One region of the Stenotrophomonas sp. PS02300 genome, then DNA from elsewhere that is predicted to be linked to it. Evidence: predicted binding sites of a transcription regulator. Region 1 holds the regulator's gene; each other region holds the start of a gene.
What was found. The regulator HrcA, encoded in region 1, represses chaperone genes, less so after heat shock. The targets are predictions, from matches to a motif close to TTNGCACTCNNNNNNNNNGAGTGCNAA.

Region 1 (7,369 bases):
TCATGGTTTGAATCGGGTTCCGGCGGTCGGGATTCATCCCCGACATGCCGCGGCACGGCTGTCAGGATCTAATGGAAACGACAACGGGACGTTGCCTGCGCAACGTCCCGTCTGGCGTCCGGATCAGGACTTCTTGTCGTCCTTTACTTCGGTGAACTCGGCGTCGACCACGTCGTCCTGTGCGCCGCCGTTGGTGCCGGCACCGGCATCGGCACCCGGGGCGCCGCCGCCCTGCTCGGCCGTAGCCGAGGCCGCGAACAGCGACTGGCCGGCTTCTTCAAGCACCTTCGACTTGGCTTCGATCTGGGCCTTGTCGTCACCCTTCATCGCGGTTTCCAGGTCGGCCAGGGCCGATTCGACCTTGCCGATCACTTCGCCACCAACCTTGCTGCCGTGTTCGTTGATCGCGGTACGGGTACCGTGGATCAGCGCGTCAGCCTGGTTGCGGGCCTGGACCAGCTCGTGGAACTTCTTGTCTTCTTCGCGGTTGGCTTCCGCGTCGGCGACCATGCGCGCGATCTCGTCCTCGGACAGACCCGAACCGGCCTTGATCTCGACCTTCTGTTCCTTGTTGGTCTTCTTGTCCTTGGCCGACACGTGCAGGATGCCGTTGGCGTCGATGTCGAAGGACACTTCCACCTGCGGCAGGCCGCGCGGGGCCGGCTCGATGCCGGAGAGGTCGAACTTGGCCAGCGACTTGTTGTAGCGGGCCTGTTCGCGCTCACCCTGCAGCACGTGCACGGTCACGGCCGACTGGTTGTCTTCGGCGGTGGAGAATACCTGCGACGCCTTGGTCGGGATGGTGGTGTTCTTTTCGATGATCTTGGTGAACACACCGCCCATGGTTTCGATACCCAGCGACAGCGGGGTCACGTCCAGCAGCAGCACGTCCTTGACGTCGCCGCCGAGCACGCCGCCCTGGATCGCCGCACCCAGTGCCACGGCTTCGTCCGGGTTGACGTCCTTGCGCGGTTCCTTGCCGAAGAACTCGGTCACGGCCTGCTGCACCTTCGGCATGCGGGTCTGGCCGCCGACCAGGATCACTTCGCTGATGTCGCTCGAACGCAGGCCGGCATCGTTCAGGGCGATGCGGCACGGCTCGATCGACTTCTTGATCAGGTCTTCCACCAGCGCTTCCAGCTTGGCGCGGGTCAGCTTGATGTTCAGGTGCTTCGGACCGGAGGCATCGGCGGTGACGTACGGCAGGTTCACTTCGGTCTGCTGGCTGGTCGACAGCTCGATCTTGGCGCGCTCGGCCGCATCCTTCAGGCGCTGCAGGGCGAGCGGATCCTTGCGCAGGTCGATGCCCTGGTCCTTGTTGAACTCGTCCACCAGGTACTCGATGACGCGGTTGTCGAAGTCTTCGCCGCCCAGGAAGGTGTCGCCGTTGGTGGCCAGCACTTCGAACTGCTTCTCACCGTCGACGTTGGCGATTTCAATGATCGACACGTCGAAGGTGCCGCCGCCCAGGTCGTACACGACGATCTTGCGGTCCTTGCCGTCACCCTTGTCCAGGCCATAGGCCAGGGCAGCAGCGGTCGGCTCGTTGATGATGCGCTTGACCTCCAGGCCCGCGATGCGGCCGGCGTCCTTGGTCGCCTGGCGCTGGCTGTCGTTGAAGTAGGCCGGCACGGTGATGACCGCTTCGGTGACGGTCTCGCCCAGGAAGGCTTCGGCCGTCTTCTTCATCTTTTCCAGCACGCGCGCGGAGATTTCCTGCGGCGCCATCTTCTTGGCATCGCTGGTCTGCACCCAGGCATCGCCGTTGTCGTGGGCCAGGATGCCGTAAGGCACGTGCGCGATGTCCTTCTGGACTTCAGCGTCGGTGAACTTGCGGCCGATCAGGCGCTTGACGGCGTAGAAGGTGTTCTTCGGATTGGTGACGGCCTGGCGCTTGGCCGAGGCACCCACCAGCACTTCGCCATCCTTGGTGTAGGCGACGATGGACGGCGTGGTGCGGTCGCCTTCCGAGTTTTCGATGACGCGGGCCTTGCCGCCGTCCATGATCGCCACACACGAGTTGGTGGTGCCGAGGTCGATACCAATGATCTTGCCCATGGGGAGACTCCTGAAAAATTTGGGAACATCCGGCAGCTGCCGGGTTATGAATGGGATGTGTGGGACGCTGATGACACTTTCAACCCATCCATCGAACGCTGTGTCCGATGGCGGCCAAACGCGTTCAGGTCAGTCCCGCGCCACTACGACCAGGGCCGGCCGCAGCAGGCGGTCGTTAAGCAGGTAGCCCTTCTGGAACACCTGGACCACGCTGCCCGGCGCCGCGCCGGGCGCGTCGACCTGGCTGATGGCCTGGTGGTGTTCGGGGTTGAAGGTCTGGCCGGTGGGGTCCAGCAGGGTCAGGCCGTTGTCGGCGGCGACCTTGAGCAGCTGCTTGTAGGTCAGCTCCAGGCCTTCGCGCAGCGGGCTGGGTTCGGCGCCGGCGGCATTGAGCCCGGCGTCCAGGCTGTCGAACACCGGCAGCAGCTCGCCCAGCAGCTTTTCGTTGGCGAAGCGGCGCGCCTGTTCGACGTCGCGGGCCACGCGCTTGCGCTGGTTGTCCAGGTCGGCGCGCTCACGCAGCGACTCGGACCGGAGCAGGGCCACTTCGTTGTGCAGGCTGTCCAGCTGCTGCTGCAGGGAATCGCCCGTGGCGGCGTCGCCGGCCGGGGTCTGGGATGCGATATCAGGCTGATCTTGGTTCATTTCCGGATCCTTGGCGGTGACTCTCCGCCTCCACCCACCCCAATGTGGGCGGCCGGACCCGATTCAAGAGCTGCGGGCGTGTTTAGGTGCGATCCCGGGACAATCCGCCCCCTGCGGGGGCATCCAGGGCTGCGCCGAGCACCTGGGCAGTGGCCTCCACCAGCGGAATCATGCGGTCGTAGGCCATCCGCTTGGGCCCGATCACCCCCAGCACGCCCAGCACCTGGCCGCCGGCCGAGTACGGGGCGGTGACCAGCGAGATGTTCTCCAGCGGCATCACCCCGGTCTCCTCGCCGATGAAGATGCGCACCCCCGGGGCCTGGATGGTGCGCTCGAGCAGCTGCAGGATCTCGCGCTTGCTGGCGAACAGGTCGAACAGCTCGCGCAGGCGGTCCAGGTCGGACAGGTCCTGTACCCCCATCAGCCGGGTCTGCCCGGCCAGCACCATGTCGTCGGCCGGCGGCGCCATCGCCTGTTCGGCCAGCTCCACGCTGTGCGCCAGCAGCTGCTCCATTTCCGTGCGCGCCTGGCGAAGCTCGACCAGCAGGGTGGCGCGGATCTCGGCCAGCGGGCGGCCGGCGCAATGGGCGTTGAGGTAGTTGGCCACCTTCTCCAGCTCGGCCGGCTCCCAGCTGCGCTTGGGCTCGATCACCCGGTTCTGCACTTCATTGTCGGCAAACACCAGGATGGCCAGCACCCGGCGTGCGTCCAGCGCCACGAAATCGATGTGGCGGAACGCGAACTGTTCGCGCCGTGGCGCGCCGACCACGCCGACGAAATGGCTCATCGCCGAGAGCAGCTCCGAGGCGCTGCCGAGCAGGGCCTGGGTGCCGGCGCCACTGGACAGCTCGCTGCGCAGGCGGCTCAGCTCGCTTTCGCCGGGCGGCTGCATCTTGACCAGGCTGTCGACGAACACCCGGTAGCCGTGCGCGGTGGGCACCCGCCCGGCCGAGACGTGCGCCGAGCTGAGCAGGCCCAGGTCTTCCAGGTCGCCCAGGATGTTGCGGATGGTGGCCGGGCTGACATCCAGCCCGGCCAACCGCGCCAAAGTCTGCGAACCGACCGGCTCGCCATCCTGGATGTGGCGCGCGATCAGCGTCCGCAGCAGGTGGCGGGCACGCGGTGCAAGATGGGGCGCGGAAGGGTGCATGGAATCAACCTGTGAGACGCAACGTTGGATAATGGCAGGAACACTGCCTGCCCCACCCATGCTAGCGTTGCGCGGCTCAAGAACCCACGACCATGCTTAAACATCTATCGATCAAGGATTTTGCCGTTGTCCGTGCCACCGAACTGGAGTTCGGCGCGGGCATGACCGTGGTTTCCGGCGAGACCGGCGCAGGCAAGTCGCTGATGGTCGACGCGCTGGGCTTCCTGTCCGGGCTGCGCGCCGACAGCGGCGTGGTCCGGCACGGCGCGGCGCGCGCCGAGCTGTCGGCCGAATTCGCGCCGGGCGAACAGGCCCCGGCCCGGCAATGGCTGCGCGACAACGAACTGGATGACGAGGAACAGTGCCAACTGCGCCGGATCATCCGTGCCGACGGCGGCTCGCGCGCCTGGATCAACGGGCGTCCGGTGACCCTGTCCCAGCTCACCGAGCTGGCCGGCATGCTGGTCGAAATCCACGGCCAGCACGAACAGCAGGCGCTGCTGGCGCGGCCCTCGCAGCTGGCGCTGCTGGACGCCTACGCCCGCAACGAGGCCGAGCGCATCCAGGTGCGCCAGGCCGCCGGCCGTTGGCAGGCGCTGGTCGATGAGGCCGAGTCGCTGTCGCGGCAGGGCGATGTCAGCGACCGCATCGGCTTCCTGGAACACCAGCTGGGCGAGCTGCAGCGCGAAGACCTCGAGCCGGCCTCGATCGCCGCGCTGGGCAGCAGCCACCGTCGCCAGGCCCACGCCGGGGCGCTGGTCAGCGCCTGCGACGTGGCCGCCGCCCGGCTCAACGGCGACGATGAGGTGTCGGTACTGCAGCTGCTGCAGCAGACCCGGCATGACCTGGCCCGCGTGGCCGAACACGACGCCCGGCTGGGCGAGGTGGACGCGCTGCTGGACAGCGCGGTCATCCAGCTGCACGAAGCGCTGGCCCTGCTCGACCGGGTCCACGACGACCTCGATGCCGACCCGGAGCAGTTCGAGGACATCGAACGCCGCCTCGGCCGCCTGCACGACCTGGCGCGCAAGCACCGCGTGCCGATGGAAGGCCTGGCCGAACACCGCGATGCGATGGAAGCCGAAGTCGAGCAGCTGCGCGGCGCCGATACCCGCCTGCAGGCGCTGGCCGGCGAGATCGACCGCGCGGCCGCGCAGTGGCAGGCCGTCGCCACCACGCTCAGTGCCAGCCGCGCCACCGCGGCCAAGGCGCTGTCGGAGACCACCACCACGCTGATCGGCGAGCTGGGCATGGGCGGCGGCCAGTTCCTGATCGAGATCGAGCCGCACGCGGCCGCCAAGCCGGACCCGAACGGTGCCGAGCGCGTGGAATTCCTGGTGGCCGCCAACGCCGGCCAGCCGCCGCGCGCGCTGCGCAAAGTGGCCTCCGGTGGTGAGCTCTCGCGCATCTCGCTGGCCATTGAAGTGGCCGCGCTGGGCCTGGATGCGGTGCCGACCATGGTGTTCGACGAAGTCGATTCCGGCATCGGCGGCGCGGTGGCCGATATCGTCGGCCAGAAGCTGCGCGCGCTGGGCGAGAAGCGCCAGGTGTTGTGCGTCACCCACCTGCCGCAGGTCGCCTCCAAGGGCCACGCCCATTACCGGGTCAGCAAGGCACCGGTGGAGGGCATGACCCAGAGCGCGGTGGAGAAGCTGGATGCCAAGGCCCGCGAGGAAGAACTCGCGCGCATGCTCGGCGGGGTGGAAGTCAGCAAGGAAGCCCGCGCCGCCGCGCGCAAGCTGCTGCAGGAAACCTGAGGGCAGTACCCACCCACGGTGGGTACCTACCGTCAGATCAGCGGTTTGCGCAGATCTACGTGTTCCACCAGGAAATCCAGGAACGCGCGCACCCGCAGGGGCAGGTAACCCCCCTGCCCCACGAACACCGCGTGCACGTCTTCCAGGTCACCCGGGTTGGCGTGCTCCAGTACCGGCAGCAGCCGCCCGGCGGCGATATCGGCCTGCACCTGGAAGGCCGCCAGCCGTGCGATGCCCGCGCCGCCCAGCACCAGCCGCCGCAACGCCTCGCCATCGCTGGCGCGTGCGTTGCCGCCGGTCGGCACCATCTGCACCTGCCCCTGTTCGCACACCGGCCAGCCGGTCTGCGCACGTGCGTGACCGATATCCAGGCGGTTGTGTGCCAGCAGCGCTGCCGCATCGCCCGGCAACCCATGCCGGGCCGCGTATGTTGGCGCCGCCACGATCATCATCCGGGTGCTGCCCAGCCGCCGCGCGACCAGGCTGGAGCTCTTCAACGGGCCGGCCCGCACCGCCACGTCGGTACGCTGCTCCAACAGGTCGATCACCTCATCGGTGAGCATCAGGTCCACCCCCACCTGCGGGTGCCGGTCCAGGAAGGCCGGCAGCAGCGGCAGCAGGAAGTGGTGGGCAAACGGCACGTTGCTGTTCACCCGCAGCCGCCCGCGCGGTTCGGCATGGGCGCTGGCGCAGCGCTCGGCCTCGTCCAGGTCGGCCAGCACGCGCAGGCCACGCTCATAGAAGGCGCAGCCTTCCGGGGTCAGCTGCAACTGGCGGGTGGAACGCTGCAGCAGCCGCGTGCCCAGCCGTTGCTCCAGCCGCGCCACCAGCTTGCTGACCGCCGAAGGACTCATGTCCAGCGCGCGGGCCGCCGCCGAGAAACTGCCGGCCTCGATCACCCGCACGAAGATTTCCAGCTGGCCGGAACGATTGATGTCGGGCGTCGGCATTGGATGAATTCAGTTCACAGATGATTGTCCGCAGGCAGTCTAGTTCACAGATAGCCCGCCGCGCACGATGGCCGCCTCTTCCACGGGATGGCCTACATGAACCCCCTGATCCGCCTTGCCACTGGCACCCTGCTGACGCTGTCGGCCGCTGCCGCCTCCCTCGCCACCGCTGCGGAAGGTCCCGCGCCGCCGCACTGGGTCGCCAGCTGGCAGGCCAGCCCGCAACCGGTCTGGGGCGCCGACTTCCTGTTTCCGACCGGTATCCCGCAGGTGCTGGACAACCAGACCTTCCGCCAGACCGCCCGGATCAGCCTGGGCGGGCCGCGGTTGCGCGTGCGTTTGAGCAATGCGTTCGGCACCACGCCCTTGCGGATCGGTGCGGCCAGCGTGGCCGGGAGCGCCGGAGCAGCCCCGGTGGCGCTGTCCTTTGACGGCCAGGCGGGCACCACCATCGCGCCCGGCCAGGACCGCGTGACCGACCCGCTGGCCCTGCCCGTTGGCAACCAGCAGGCTGTGCAGGTCAACGTGTACGTTCCCGGCCCCACGCCACTGCAGACCTTCCACTGGGAGGGGCGCCAGACCAGCGCGATCGCCCCGGGCGACCAGTCCGGCAGCGTTGCGCTGCGCGACAGCAGCCCCACCACCGCGCGGCTGTTCCTGACCGGGATCGAGGTGGAGGCCCCGGCGGCGGCGCGCACCGTGGTGGTGATCGGCGATTCGATCACCGACGGCGCCACCGCCAGCCTGGACCGCGACCAGCGCTGGACCGACCACCTGGCTGCCCGGCTGGCGCCGCAAGGTATGGCGGT
Region 2 (7,369 bases), on a different contig from region 1:
TTCAGCGAGGTGCGGTCGCGGTAGAGGTAGTAGCCCGGCGCCGGGCTGAAGCGCAGCAGCACGGTGTTGCCATCGCCGACGATGGCTTCGAAGCCGAAGGCGCGCTCGGACGGCAGCGGCAGCGACTGGGTGCTGGCCGCACCGGGCAGGCGCAGGCCACCGGCGGCGCTGCCACCGGCCAGCGGGTTGTTGAACGGCGACGCGGCGCCGCCGCCCAAGGCCGGGGTCACGGCGCTGTCGGCGCGGGCGCTGCCACCCGGCAGCTTGACCTGCACGCTGCGCTTCTGCGGCGGGTAGCACACGCCGGCATCGGCGCAGCCCTGGTAGCGCACTTCCAGCGTCACCGTATCGGTACCGTCGGCGGCCTTGCCCGGCAGTACCGCGGTCAGCCGCTCGCGGTAGGTTTCCACCTCGCCGAAGAAGTCGTCGTGGTGCTTCTTGCCGGCCGGCATCTGCAGCGCCTCGGCACTGAAGCCGGCGTCGCTCTTGACCGTGGTGCGGTGGCGGTAGAGGTAGTAGCCCGGTGCGATCTTCCAGCTCACCTCGATGCGGTCGCGGTCGCGCGCCTGCGCGCTCAGCCCGAAGGCTTCGTCCACCGGCAGCAGGTCTTTCTCGCTGACGGCCAGCGCCGGCAGGGACACCACGAACAGCGCGCACAGCGCGGCAACACGACGAAACAGCGTCATCAATCAGTTTCCTCTCGGGTCTGGGCCCGAATCCAATCCAGGTACGCCGGCAGGCCGGCGCGGGTTTCGACCGCGATGCACTCGGGGAGTTCATACGGGTGCAGTACCTGCACGCGCGCGATGGCCGCATCCAGGCGGCTGCCGGTGGTCTTGATCAGCAGTTGGACCTCGTGGTCCTCGGTGACCTCACCGTGCCAGCGGTAGGTCGAATGCGCCCCGTCCAGCCGGGTGACGCAGGCGGCCAGGCGTTCTTCCACCAGTGCGTGCGCGATCCGCGCGGCGGTGGCCGCATCGGGGCAGGTGGTCAGAAGAATGAATACGGGATCGGGGGTCGACATGACCGCCGATTGTAATGCGGATGGAGCCGGTCCCCACGGGACCGGCTCCATCACAGACCCGTAGCCCCGGCCGTTGGCCGGATCTCGCGGTCGATCAGTTCGCCAGCTCGCAGGTCGCCGGCTTGGCCGACGTGAACAGGGCGGGCGTGCCCCATTCCGGGTGGTCGATGAACGGATTGCGGTTGCCCTGGAAGCTGTAGATCACTTCATTGCGGGCGCGTTCGGCTGCATCCGGCGGGTCTGACAGGTGCCAGTCGATCAGGGTCGAGAGCAGGCCCATGTAAGCCGGCGACGCCGAGGTCTTCACGATCCTGCTGCGGTCGTCGGTCAGCTCCAGGTCCGGTTCGGACTGGCCGGTGGCTGCATCCTTGCCGCCCTCATAACGGATCGCCATGTACATCACCGCACGCGCCATGTCGCCCTTGCGGTGGCCCCAGACCTCGAAGGTGCCGCCGTTGCCGTCGGGGGTGCGCACCCAGTTGGAATTGCCCGGGTAGCCGCCACTGCCGCCGCCGGTGCCATTGTTGGCTTCGGTGGCGCGCTCGCCGCAGTTGCTGTCGCACTTGGCAAACGGCTTGTTGCCGCGGTCCGCGTTCCACTGCGCATCGGTCAGGTACAGCATGTGGGTATCGGTGTAGGGCGCGTACGGCAGGCCCTTGTCGCCGGTGGTGCTGGCAAAGCCCAGTGAATTGGGCCAGGTGTGCTCGCGGTTGTAGGTCAGCCCGCTGCCGGTGCCGGCCCGGTCGCTGACCTTCGCGTAGCTGCGGTTGCGGTACGCGTCCAGGATCCGGCCGCTGTTGTTCGGATCCTCGTCGGCGATTTCCAGGATGGTCCAGGTGCTGGTGCCCGAGCCGCTGTACGGGTAGGAGGTGTGGCCCTTGATGGTGGCGTGCAGCGAGCAGCGCAGCTGGCTGGGGCTGGAGGTGTTGACCTTGGAGTAGTAGCTGCCCGGGTCCGGATCGGGGCCGGGGTCGGTACCGCCGCTGGCCACGGTGAAGGCGATGCGGGTATCGGCGGCCGGGCGTGCGCCCTGCGCGTCCTTGATGCGGGCGGCGCGGATGTCGAAGCGGCAGGCTTCGCCGGCCACCAGCGCGGTGTTGGTGGACAGCGTGAAGCGGGTGCCGCTGCTGGCGTGGGTCAGCGGTACCGCGCCGGACTGGCCGCAGCTGAGGGTGAAGGCGCCGGCGCTGACGGTGACGCTTTCACTGAAGGTCACGGCCAGGTCGGCGGCGGCCGGGAAGCTGGTCGCGCCCTGTTCCGGGGTGGTGGTGCTCACCGACGGGGGCGTGTTGGGGCCGGTGCTGCCACCGCCGCTGAAGGTCTGGCCGGTGTTGCAGGCACCGAAGGTCTGCGCGGCCGATCCGGCCCAGGTGAAGTGGGTGTACTGGCTGCCGCTGCCGGTGAGCTGCAGGGAGGTGCCCGGGGCGGTGCTGTTGCTCTCGCTGACCGGGATGTTCTGGCTGGTCAGCCCGGCGGCCGGGCCGCCGGACGCGGTGATGGTGCCTTCGTAGCTGATGAACTGGACCACCTTGCCGCTGGCATCGACCAGCGCGATGCCGTCGTTGGAGCCGTTCTGCAGGCCATTGGTGGGGTAGGTGACGGTGGCGATGCTGGCCTTGCCGCAGCCGGCGGCGGTACCGGCCGGCACGGCATTGTTGGCATAGACCGTGGCGGCCGACGGGGTGCTGCCGTTGTACAGGTACAGCCGGTAGGTACTGAGGTCCTCGCCGCCGGTGGCGACCACCTCGATGGCTTCGCCGACATCCCCGGCCGGGGTGCTGTCGTCGTAGTGCAGTTCATTGATGAATACGTCCGCCCGGGCGGAACCCGCGGCCAGCGCCAACAGGCACCCCAGGGACAGCGGTGTGAGCAACCTCATCTACGGCTCCTTGTGATTGGGTTTTGCCGGCCGAATCTAGCTAATCCATATGACACATCTATCGATTTGTCGTCTTCGGCACTCCGCATTGGGACGTGCGTCAAGAAAATGGCGGTCTGGGAGAAATCGTCGGCACCCCCTTGAAAGGGCCGGGGACAGCACCATCTCTGCCCTGTCCCGCACTGGCGGGTTTTTTCACGAGCGGTGCTGGCAGTCGCCTGGGGCGAGTGCTAATATCGCCAGACTTTTTCAAACCAATCAACAACTTAAGAGGCACGCATGAACATCAAGCCGCTTCACGACCGCGTCGTGGTCAAGCCGATCGAAGCCGACGAAGTCTCCGCCGGCGGCATCGTGATCCCCGACTCGGCCAAGGAAAAGTCGACCAAGGGTGAAGTCGTGGCCGTGGGCCCGGGCAAGCCGCTGGACAACGGCAGCGTGCGCGCGCCGTCCCTGAAGGTTGGCGACAAGGTCATCTACGGCCAGTACGCCGGCAGCAGCTACAAGAGCGAAGGCGTGGAATACAAGGTCCTGCGCGAAGACGACATCCTCGCCGTCATCGGCTGAGTTTGCGCCGCCGGGCTCTGCCTGGTCTTACGTGTCCCCAATCAATGCAGCCGGGCATCGCCCGGCGCCACATAAAAGGTAATCGCAATGGCTGCCAAGGAAATTCGTTTCGGTGAAGACGCCCGCGCCCGCATGGTGCGCGGCGTCAACGTTCTCGCCAATGCCGTCAAGGCCACCCTGGGCCCGAAGGGCCGCAACGTCGTGCTCGAGAAGAGCTTCGGCGCCCCGACCATCACCAAGGACGGCGTGTCCGTCGCCAAGGAAATCGAACTGGCTGACAAGTTCGAGAACATGGGCGCGCAGATGGTGAAGGAAGTCGCGTCGCGTACCAACGACGACGCCGGCGACGGCACCACCACCGCCACCGTGCTCGCCCAGGCCCTGATCCGCGAAGGCGCCAAGGCCGTGGCTGCCGGCATGAACCCGATGGACCTCAAGCGCGGTATCGACAAGGCCGTGGTGGCCGCCGTCGCCGAGCTGAAGAACATCTCCAAGCCCACCGCTGACGACAAGGCCATTGCCCAGGTCGGTACGATCTCGGCCAACTCGGACGAGTCGATCGGCAACATCATCGCCGAAGCGATGCGTGAAGTCGGCAAGGAAGGCGTGATCACCGTTGAAGAAGGCTCGGGCCTGGAAAACGAGCTGGACGTGGTCAAGGGCATGCAGTTCGACCGCGGCTACCTGTCCCCGTACTTCATCAACAACCAGCAGGCGCAGACCGCCGACCTGGACGATCCGTACATCCTGCTGCACGACAAGAAGATCTCCAACGTCCGTGACCTGCTGCCGGTGCTGGAAGGCGTCGCCAAGGCCGGCAAGCCGCTGCTGATCGTTGCCGAAGAAGTCGAAGGCGAAGCGCTGGCCACCCTGGTGGTCAACACCATCCGTGGCATCGTCAAGGTCGTGGCCGTCAAGGCCCCGGGCTTCGGCGACCGTCGCAAGGCGATGCTGGAAGACATGGCCACCCTGACCGGCGGCACCGTGATCTCCGAAGAGATCGGCCTGTCGCTGGAGAAGGCGACCATCGCCGACCTCGGCCGCGCCAAGAAGGTGCAGGTTTCCAAGGAAAACACCACCATCGTCGACGGCCAGGGCGACAAGGCCGCCGTTGAATCGCGCGTGGCCCGCATCAAGACCCAGATCGAAGACACCTCGTCCGATTACGACCGTGAGAAGCTGCAGGAACGCGTGGCCAAGCTGGCCGGCGGTGTTGCCGTGATCAAGGTCGGCGCGTCGACCGAAATCGAAATGAAGGAAAAGAAGGACCGCGTCGACGACGCCCTGCACGCTACCCGTGCAGCAGTCGAAGAAGGCGTGGTGCCGGGCGGCGGTGTTGCCCTGGTCCGTGCGGTCACCGCGCTGTCCGGCCTGAAGGGTGCCAACGAAGACCAGAACCACGGCATCCAGATCGCCCTGCGCGCGATGGAAGCCCCGCTGCGTGAAATCGTCGCCAACGCCGGCGAAGAGCCGTCCGTGATCGTCAACAAGGTCAAGGAAGGCACCGGCAGCTACGGCTACAACGCCGCCACCGGCGAATTCGGCGACATGCTGGCCTTCGGCATCCTGGATCCGACCAAGGTGACCCGTTCTGCCCTGCAGAACGCCGCCTCGATCGCCGGCCTGATGATCACCACCGAAGCGATGGTGGCTGAAGCGCCGAAGAAGGATGACGGCGCCGGTGCAGCAGGCGGCGGCATGGGTGGCATGGGTGGCATGGGCGGCATGGACTTCTAAGTCCCCGCACACGCGACATCCTGTCGTGCTGTAAAAAAAGGACCCCGCCGAAAGGCGGGGTTTTTTGTTGGGCAGCGGCGGTCGCAGTTGCGAATGAAACATTTTGCGTCGCACAAGAGCTGTGCTATCTATAGTCCCCAATGAACGCACGCCACGCCAATTCCTATTTTTGGTATTACTTTCCGAAGCCACCGGCGGAGGAAGGCATGCGTTCACCCTGAAGAAACCTTCAGACGCATTCCCGAAAGCCGCCAGCGCACCTGGCGGCTTTTTTGTTGCCGCCGCGCTGGGGACCCCCACCTTCCAGAGGACACCCCCATGCCCCCCCATACCGACGACCTGCGCATCCGCAAGATCGAGCCGTTGACCCCGCCCGCCCAGCTGCTGGCGATGCTGCCCTGCGATGAGGAGGCGTCCTCCACGGTGAGCGCCTCGCGCGCTGCACTGCACGAGATCCTGCACGGCCGCGACGACCGCCTGGCGGTGGTGATCGGCCCGTGCTCGATCCATGACCCGGTCGCCGCGATCGAATACGCACAACGCCTCAAGCCGCTGCGCGATGCCTACGCCGGCGAGCTGGAAATCGTCATGCGCGTCTACTTCGAAAAGCCGCGCACCACGGTGGGCTGGAAGGGCCTGATCAATGATCCGGACCTGGATGGCAGCTTCCAGATCAACAAGGGCCTGCGCGTTGCGCGCGGCCTGCTGCGCGACATCAACAAGCTGGGCCTGCCGGCCGGCGTGGAGTTCCTGGATGTGATCTCGCCGCAGTACATCGCCGACCTGGTTGCCTGGGGCGCCATTGGCGCGCGCACTACCGAAAGCCAGGTGCACCGCGAGCTGGCCTCGGGGCTGTCGTGCCCGGTCGGCTTCAAGAACGGTACCGACGGCAACATCAAGATCGCTGCCGACGCGGTGGGTGCCGCGTCCAATCCTCACCACTTCCTGTCGGTGACCAAGCAGGGTGATACGGCCATCGTCGCCACCGCCGGCAACCCGGATTGCCACGTGATCCTGCGCGGCGGCAAGGTGCCGAACTTCGATGCCGCCAGCGTGGATGCCGCCAGCCAGACGCTGGCCAAGGCGCAGCTGCCGGCGCGGTTGATGATTGATGCCAGCCACGCCAACAGCAGCAAGAATCCCGAGAACCAGCCGAAGGTGATCGCCGACATCAACGCACAGCTGGCGGCCGGCGAAGAGCGCATCGTGGGCGTGATGGTGGAAAGCCACCTGGTGGCCGGTCGCCAGGAACTGGTGGAAGGCCAGCCGCTGGTCTACGGCCAGAGCATCACCGATGGCTGCATCGGCTGGGACAGTTCGCTGCAGGTGCTGGAAGCGCTGGCCGAGGCCGTGCGTGCGCGGCGCGCGCGGCGTCTGGCCGAGGCGGCTTGACCCGCAGGGAGCCGGCCGCCGGCCGGCTCCACGAAAGATCCGCTCTACCGGAAGTCTGGTTTTGTTAAACAAAATCAATTGGATACTGCGCGTCTGGGGCCGCAGACTACAGGCCTCACTTGAGGGTCCTGCAGGGTGTATGTACAATGTATGCACAGTTCAGCAAGGTGCGGGTGCTTCCCATGGGAACCGCAAGCAAAGTCATCAATTTCCGGGCCCCTGCCGATAAGCAGGATCTGATCGATCGAGCCGTAGCAATCAGTGGCGTGAATCGCACCGAGTTCATCCTGGATGCCGCGTGCGACAGGGCACGCGAGGTGCTTGCCGAGCAGACGCAGTTCACCTTGAATGCTGGGCAGCTGCAGCGCTTCAATGCGCTGCTGGACGCACCGCTGGACGAGAACCTGGCGCTGCGCCGGTTGTTGAGCACGCCGGCGCCTTGGGAACGCTGAGCCCTTGTGGCTCTCCGCTCCAACCCCGCTGCACGCGGATCATCTGTTGGATGACTTTCGCTGCAGCGCCCCAGCCCTGGCGAAATGGCTGCTTGAACGCGCACGCCAGAACCAGGCGTCCGGCGCATCACGATGCTTTGTAGCCTGCGATGAGCAGCGTCGCGTTGTCGGTTACTACGCGCTCTCAGCCGGTTCGATAGCGCATGAAGCCGTGCCCGGACGAATCCGCCGCAACATGCCCGATCCCATTCCGGTCATCGTGCTGGGGCGGTTGGCGGTCCACGCGGACAGGGCGGGGCAGGGCATTGGCCAAGGCTT
Region 3 (7,369 bases), on a different contig from region 1:
TCGATGGCCCCGTTCGAGAACGGACGCCTGACCAAGCCGCTGCGCTTCCATGGCTACAACAACTACGCCTCGTTCATCGAACGGCTGGAGGTGGTGATCTATCGCGGCAGCGACACCGACCTGGTCACACCGCTCGCGCGCATCGAGATGCCGGTCGACTACGTGGGCAACACCGAATGGGACGGCCAGCTGCCGGAAAACCTGAACCTGCGCGTCGGCGATGACCTGCAGTACATCGCCCGCGCCTATGGCCGCGACGGTTCGTTCGATGAAACCAATGCCCAGCGCTTCCAGCTGGTACTGCCCACCGATTACGAGCGTGGCACCCAGCTGGTCCGAGACAACGTGCAGCGCACCCTGGGCCGGGTACTGGAGGGTGACGATGCGCAGGCCCAGCAGCTCAGCAATGCCATCTATGGCCAGAACGCGCTGCGCCAGCAGAACATCCCGATCTACGGCTCGCGGGTGCGTATCTACGGGCGTGGACTGAGCCCGAATGCACGGGTGCTGATCAACGGCCAGAGCTTCCCGGTGGACCTGGAGCAGAAGTTCGCCGCCGAGTTCCTGGAACCGATCGGCCAGCACCGCTACACCGTGCAGGTGGAGGCAATGGATGCGCCGACCCTGACCCGCACGCTGGAAGTGGAGGTCACCGGCAGCTACCGGTTCCTGGTGGCACTGGCTGACGTGACGTTGTCGCGCAACACCGCCAGCGGCAACCTCGACCCGCTGGCCGCCGACCGCGACCAGGACGACAGCTTCCTCAGCGAAGGCCGGCTGGCGTTCTACCTGAAGAGCAAGCTGCGCGGCAAATACCTGGTCACCGCGCAGGCCGACACCTACGACCGCGAACTGAAGCGGCTGTTCGACGGCTTCCTGGATGCCGATGCGCGCGATGTGTTCCGCCGGCTGGACCCGGACCAGTACTACCCGGTGTATGGCGACGACTCCACCACCTATCGCGACGTCGATACGCAGGGCAAGTTGTACGTACGCGTGGACTGGGACCAGAACCAGGCGCTGTGGGGCAACTTCGCCACCGGCTTCACCGGTACCGAGTACGGCCAGTACGTGCGGTCGTTGTACGGCGCGGCGGTGAGCTGGCGCTCGCGCGCGACCACACCGCTGGGCGATCCGCGTTCGCTGTTGAAGGCGTTCGGTTCCGAAGCGCAGTCCGCGCTGGGGCACAGCGAATTCCTCGGCACCGGCGGCAGCCTGTACTACCTGCGCCACACCGACCTGCTGCCCGGCTCGGAGCAGGTGGTGCTGGAAGTGCGCGACCGCACCACCGGCCGCACCGAGGTGCGCACCAACCTGCAGCGCGGCGTGGATTACGAGATCAACGAAATCCAGGGCCGCCTGTTCCTGACCCGCGCGCTGTCGCAGATCACCCGTGAGAACGTGCGCACGCTGACCCGCGACACCCCGCTGGACGGCTACGACCAGCTGCTGCTGGTGGACTACGAGTACATCCCGGTGGGCTTCAGCACCGACGATGTCAGTGCCGGCCTGCGCGGCAAGCAGTGGCTGGGCGACCATGTGGCGATCGGCGGTACCTACGTCGATGAAAACCGCAGTGGCGACGACTACAGCCTGATGGGCGCCGACCTCACCCTGCAGGCCGGGCGTGGCACGTACCTCAAGCTGGAGCAGACCCGTACCGAAGCCACCGCTGCGCCGATCTTCTATTCGGACAACGGCGGCCTGAGCTTCATCCAGCGCAATCCGGTCAGCGCCGACCGCAAGGGCGATGCCCGCGCGGTGGAAGCGCGCGCCAACCTGCGCGAGCTGGGCTGGACCAAGCAGGACTGGAGCATGGGCGCATGGTGGCGCGACGTGGATGCCGGTTTCTCGGTCTCGCGCATGGACAGCGGGCTGGCACTGGAAGAGTACGGCGCGGAGTTCCTGGGCTACTTCACCGACAACCTGAGCCTGTACGGCCGGCACAGCCGCGCAGAACGTGGTGAGGTTGCCGTGGAGCAGTCGCAGCTCACGATGGACTGGCGGCTGGGCAACGATGGCCAGCTCGGTGCCGAATTGCGCCGGGTACGCGAGGAGAACGGCGGTACCGATGTGGACGGCACGCTGGCGGCACTGAGCTACCGGCAGCGCTTCGGCGCCAAGTGGGAGCTGTACGGGGTAGGGCAGCTGACCGTGGATGACGACAGCGGCGCTTACGAGAAGAACGACCTGGCCACGCTGGGTGCACGCTACCTGTTCGGTAACCGCTCCAGCCTGGGCGCGGAAGTGAGCAGCGGCAGCCGCGGCGATGGGGCCAAGCTCGAGGGCGAATACTGGATGACGCCCGAGCACAGCTTCTACGGCAACTACAGCTACAGCACCGACCGCACCACCACCGACCCGCTGTACGACACCGGGCTGCAGTCGGGCTGGACGCTGGGCCAGCGCTGGCGCCTGAGCAACCAGGTCAACGTGTTCAACGAAAGCCAGTACCTGAAGGACCGCCGCGACGACAGCGCCGGGCTGGTGCACACCTTCGGCATGGACTTCTACCCGGCACAAGGCTGGACGCTGGGCTTCAGCGTGATGGATGGCGAGCTGGACGCCACCACCGGGCGGGTCGACCGCCGCGCGTACAGCGTCAACGGCGGCCGCACCGATGCCAACACGCAGTGGACCAGCAAGCTGGAATACCGCCGCGATGAAGGCGCCGAAGACCGCCGCCAGTGGGTGACCACCAACCGGCTGCTGTACAAGATCAACGAAGACTGGCGCATCGCGTTGCGCGCCAACTACGCCGACACCGACGACAGGCGCAACCCGCTGGCCGACGCCAAGCTGGTGGAATCCAATCTGGGCTTCGCCTGGCGCCCGCACGACAACACGCGCTGGGCGGCGTTCGGCAAGTACACCTATCTGTACGACGTGGCCTCGCTGGGCCAGGTGGGCGGCAACGTGTACGACCAGAAATCGCAGATCGTCTCGTTCGAGGGCGTGATGCAGGTCAGCGACCGCTGGGAGCTGGCCGGCAAGCTGGCCGGGCGCTGGGGCGATTACCGCACCGGGCGTGGTGAGGGCGAGTGGCTGGACAGCCGGGTCAACTTCTCGGCCCTGCAGCTGCGCTACCGGTTGTTCGCGCAGTGGGAAGCCATGGGCGAGTACCGCTGGCTGGATGTGCGCGAGGGCGGCGACAAGAAAGGCTGGCTGGTGGGCGTGGACCGCCAGGTGGGCCAGAACTTCAAGATCGGGGCGGGGTACAACTTCACCGAGTTCAGTGATGACCTGACCGAGCTGCGGTATGAGGCGAAGGGGTTCTTCTTGAACTTGTCTGGCTATTATTAAGCCCCGGAGCACCGCTTTTGGGCGGCCGTTCAGGCGTTCGGGGACGGCAGCGCTGAATGCATGGCAACGTTTTCATCCTGAATGGGTGTCTTTTGGTGGGATTGTCCTGCCCAAAACGACGTGGTGATGACGTTTTTGAGTGTATGTTATTGATTATCAAGCGAATAGGCTCAACACCCACCCACTCGCCACTGTCACCATTTCGCGGTACGTTAGGGGCCTGAACTTCGTCAGCGTTTCACCCACGGAACGCTGGAACTTTTTGAACCGTCAGCAGTCCAAATACGGGACTGATAAGATGACCCCTATGAGCCAGAACATGTCTACTGCCCTTGTGGCAAACAATCTTCCGATTCCCAGTGCGCTCGGTTCGCTGGACGCCTACATCGGCGCCGTGCACCAGATCCCGGTGCTGACGGTCGATGACGAGCAGGACCTGGCCCGCCGCTTCCGCGACGAGCAGGACCTGGACGCCGCGCGCGAGCTGGTCCATTCCCACCTGCGTTTCGTGGTGCACGTGGCCCGTGGTTACAACGGCTACGGCCTGCAGCTGGGCGACCTGATCCAGGAAGGCAACATCGGCCTGATGAAGGCGGTGAAGCGCTTCGATCCGGACATGGGCGTTCGCCTGGTGTCGTTCGCGGTGCACTGGATCCGTGCCGAAATGCACGAGTTCATCCTGAAGAACTGGCGCATCGTCAAGGTCGCCACGACCAAGGCGCAGCGCAAGCTGTTCTTCAACCTGCGCAAGTCCAAGACCCGCCTGGGCTGGTTGAACGCGGCGGAAGTCACCGCGGTCGCCAAGGACCTCAACGTGTCCGAACGCGAAGTGCTGGAAATGGAATCGCGCCTTTCGGGTCGCGACATCGGTTTCGATGCGCCAAGCGATGACGACAACGAGCATGCGCCGCCGTCGCCGGCTGCGTTCCTGGTCGCCAACGACGAAGATCCGTCGATGGCCTATGAGCGTGCCGACAGCGAAGACAACCAGCTCCAGCTGCTGCGCGAAGGCCTGGCCGAGCTTGACGCCCGCTCGCGCGACATCATCCGTCGCCGCTGGCTGGACGCCGACAGCAAGGTCACGCTGCAGGAACTGGCTGATGAGTACGGCGTGTCCGCCGAACGCATCCGCCAGGTCGAGGCGAACGCGCTGAAGAAGATGAAGGCGCTGTTCACCGCATAACGCGGCGTCCAATGCAGTACACAGAAAACCCGGCAGCGCCGGGTTTTTTGTTGGTTCGAAGGCGTACCCACCAACGGTGGGCACCTACCGGCCGGTAGCGCCCGACCGTTGGTCGGGCGATGCGGCGGTTATGCCCGCTCGCGCGCAATCGCGCGCCAGCCGATGTCGTTGCGGTGGAACTCGTGTTCCCACGACACCTTTGCCACGCCGGCATAGGCATTTGCCTGCGCGTCGCCCACGCTGTCGCCCAATGCGGCCACGCACAGCACGCGGCCGCCGGCGCTGAGCACGTGGCCGTGTGCATCCAGCGTGGTGCCGGCGTGGAACACCTTGGCCGTAGACGGCACCTGGTCGAGTCCGTGGATGACGTCACCGGTGATCGGCGCCTCCGGGTACGGCGAGGCCGCCATCACCACGCCCAGGGAAGGACGCGGATCCCACTGTGCCTGCACCGCGTCCAGGCGTGCATCGATCGCCGCTTCCACCAGCTCCACCAGGTCCGACTGCAGGCGCAGCATCACCGGCTGGGTTTCCGGATCGCCGAAGCGCACGTTGAACTCGATTACCTTCGGCGCGCCGCTGGCATCGATCATCAGCCCGGCATAGAGGAAGCCGGTGAACGGGATGCCGTCGGAGATCATGCCCTGCACGGTGGGATTCACCACCTCGCGCATCACCCGTGCATGCACTTCATCGGTGACCACCGGCGCCGGCGAGTAGGCGCCCATGCCGCCGGTGTTCGGGCCGGTATCGCCATCGCCCACGCGTTTGTGGTCCTGCGAGGTGGCCATCGGCAGTGCCGTGGTGCCATCGACCATCGAGATGAAGCTGGCTTCCTCGCCATCCAGGAACTCCTCGATCACCACGCGCGCGCCGGCATCGCCGAACGCATTGCCCGACAGCATGTCGCGCACCGCGTCCTCGGCTTCGGCCTGCGTCATCGCCACGATGACGCCCTTGCCCGCAGCCAGGCCATCGGCCTTGACCACGATCGGTGCGCCCTTCTCGCGGATGTAGGCCAGCGCCGCATCCACCTCGGTATGCACCGCGTAGAACGCGGTGGGAATGTTGTGGCGGGCCAGGAAGTCCTTGGCGTAGGCCTTGCTGCCCTCCAGCTGGGCGGCCGCAGCGGTGGGCCCGAAGATGCGGTGGCCAGCAGCGCGGAACCGGTCCACCACGCCAGCCACCAGCGGCACTTCCGGGCCGACCACGGTCAGCTCGACGCCTTCGGCCTGCACCAGCGCCAGCAGCCCGTCCAGGTCGGTGACCTTGACCGGCACGTTGCAGCAGCCGGCCTCGGTGGCGGTGCCCGCATTGCCCGGCGCAACCAGCACCTCGGTGACACGGGAGGACTGGGCCAGCTTCCAGGCCAGGGCATGTTCACGGCCGCCGGAGCCGATGACGAGGATCTTCAAGGCAGTTCTCGCAACAAAGGGGAAGAAAAAAGGGACCCGGCAAGAACCGGATCCCTGTGATGATCAATGGCGGAAGTGACGCACGCCGGTAAACACCATCGCCAGGCCGTGCTCGTCGGCCGCGGCAATCACTTCCGCGTCGCGCATCGAACCACCCGGCTGGATCACCGCCTTGATCCCGGCGGCCGCCGCAGCGTCGATGCCGTCGCGGAACGGGAAGAACGCGTCGGACGCCATCACCGAACCTTCGACCACCAGGTTCGCGTCGGCCGCCTTGATGCCGGCGATGCGGGCCGAGTACACGCGGCTCATCTGGCCGGCGCCGACACCGATGGTGCGGTTGTCCTTGGCGTAGACGATCGCGTTGGACTTCACGAACTTGGCCACGCTCCAGGCGAACAACAGGTCGGTGAACTGCTTCTCGGTCGGGGCCAGCTTGCTGACCACGGTCAGCTCGTCACGGCGCATGCCACGGTTGTCCGCGCTCTGCACCAGCAGGCCCGAACCAATGCGCTTGGTGTCGTAGTTGTTGCGGCCTTCGCCGTGCGGAATGCGCAGCACGCGCACGTTCGCTTTCTTCGTGGCGTACTCCAGCGCGGCCGGCTCGTAATCCGGGGCGATCAGCACTTCCACGAACTGGCGGTCCAGGATCACCTTGGCGGTCGCGGCGTCCAGCGGCTTGTTGAAGGCGATGATGCCGCCGAAGGCGCTGGTCGGGTCGGTGGCGTAGGCCAGTTCGTAGGCATCGCCGTTGCCGGCGCCCACGGCCACGCCGCACGGGTTGGCATGCTTGACGATCACGCAGGCCGACGCGTCGAACTGGCGCACGCATTCCCATGCGGCATCGGCATCGGCCAGGTTGTTGTAGCTCAGTTCCTTGCCCTGCAGCTGCTGGAACGTGGCCAGCGTGCCGGCCACCGGCGACAGGTCGCGGTAGAACGCGCCGGCCTGGTGCGGGTTTTCGCCGTAGCGCAGGTCCATGACCTTCACGAAGCTGGAATTCATCTGCGCCGGGAACTCGGTGCGCAGCGGCACGGCCGCATCGGTGGCGGTCACCGCCGACAGGTAGTTGCTGATCGCCGCGTCGTACTGCGCGACGCGGTTGAACGCGGTTACCGACAGTGCGAAGCGCTTGGCGGCCGACAGCTTGCCATCATTGGCATCCAGCTCGGCGAGCAACTCGGCGTATTGCGACGGATCGGTGGCCACCGCAACACGGGCGAAGTTCTTGGCCGCCGACCGCAGCATGGCCGGGCCGCCGATATCGATGTTTTCCACCGCATCGGCCAGCGTGCAGTCCGCATCGGCGGTGACGCGCTCGAACGGATACAGGTTCAGCACCAGCAGGTCGATCGCCGCGATGCCATGTTCGGCCATCACCGCCTCATCCTGGCCGGCGCGGCCGAGCAGGCCACCGTGCACCAGCGGGTGCAGGGTCTTGACCCGGCCATCCATCATTTCCGGGAAG

Region 2: the regulator HrcA is predicted to act here: its motif matches at 3,111-3,137, upstream of QMX79_RS17110 (co-chaperone GroES).
Region 3: the regulator HrcA is predicted to act here: its motif matches at 3,574-3,600, upstream of rpoH (RNA polymerase sigma factor RpoH).

The regions. Positions count from the first base shown of each region.
Region 1 is NZ_JASCOP010000016.1:2,438-9,806, forward strand. It holds gene dnaJ (molecular chaperone DnaJ) at 1-4, opposite strand, end outside; gene dnaK (molecular chaperone DnaK) at 124-2,058, opposite strand; gene grpE (nucleotide exchange factor GrpE) at 2,188-2,703, opposite strand; gene hrcA (heat-inducible transcriptional repressor HrcA) at 2,786-3,853, opposite strand; gene recN (DNA repair protein RecN) at 3,946-5,610, shown strand; gene QMX79_RS05275 (LysR family transcriptional regulator) at 5,643-6,560, opposite strand; gene QMX79_RS05280 (SGNH/GDSL hydrolase family protein) at 6,657-7,369, shown strand, end outside.
Region 2 is NZ_JASCOP010000122.1:2,705-10,073, reverse strand. It holds gene QMX79_RS17125 (protein-disulfide reductase DsbD domain-containing protein) at 1-686, opposite strand, end outside; gene cutA (divalent cation tolerance protein CutA) at 686-1,024, opposite strand; gene QMX79_RS17115 (endonuclease) at 1,119-2,903, opposite strand; gene QMX79_RS17110 (co-chaperone GroES) at 3,183-3,470, shown strand; gene groL (chaperonin GroEL) at 3,558-5,207, shown strand; gene QMX79_RS17100 (3-deoxy-7-phosphoheptulonate synthase) at 5,526-6,599, shown strand; gene QMX79_RS17095 (DUF1778 domain-containing protein) at 6,746-7,051, shown strand; gene QMX79_RS17090 (GNAT family N-acetyltransferase) at 7,098-7,369, shown strand, end outside.
Region 3 is NZ_JASCOP010000046.1:1,780-9,148, reverse strand. It holds gene QMX79_RS10445 (hypothetical protein) at 1-3,303, shown strand, start outside; gene rpoH (RNA polymerase sigma factor RpoH) at 3,611-4,486, shown strand; gene purD (phosphoribosylamine--glycine ligase) at 4,615-5,901, opposite strand; gene purH (bifunctional phosphoribosylaminoimidazolecarboxamide formyltransferase/IMP cyclohydrolase) at 5,965-7,369, opposite strand, start outside.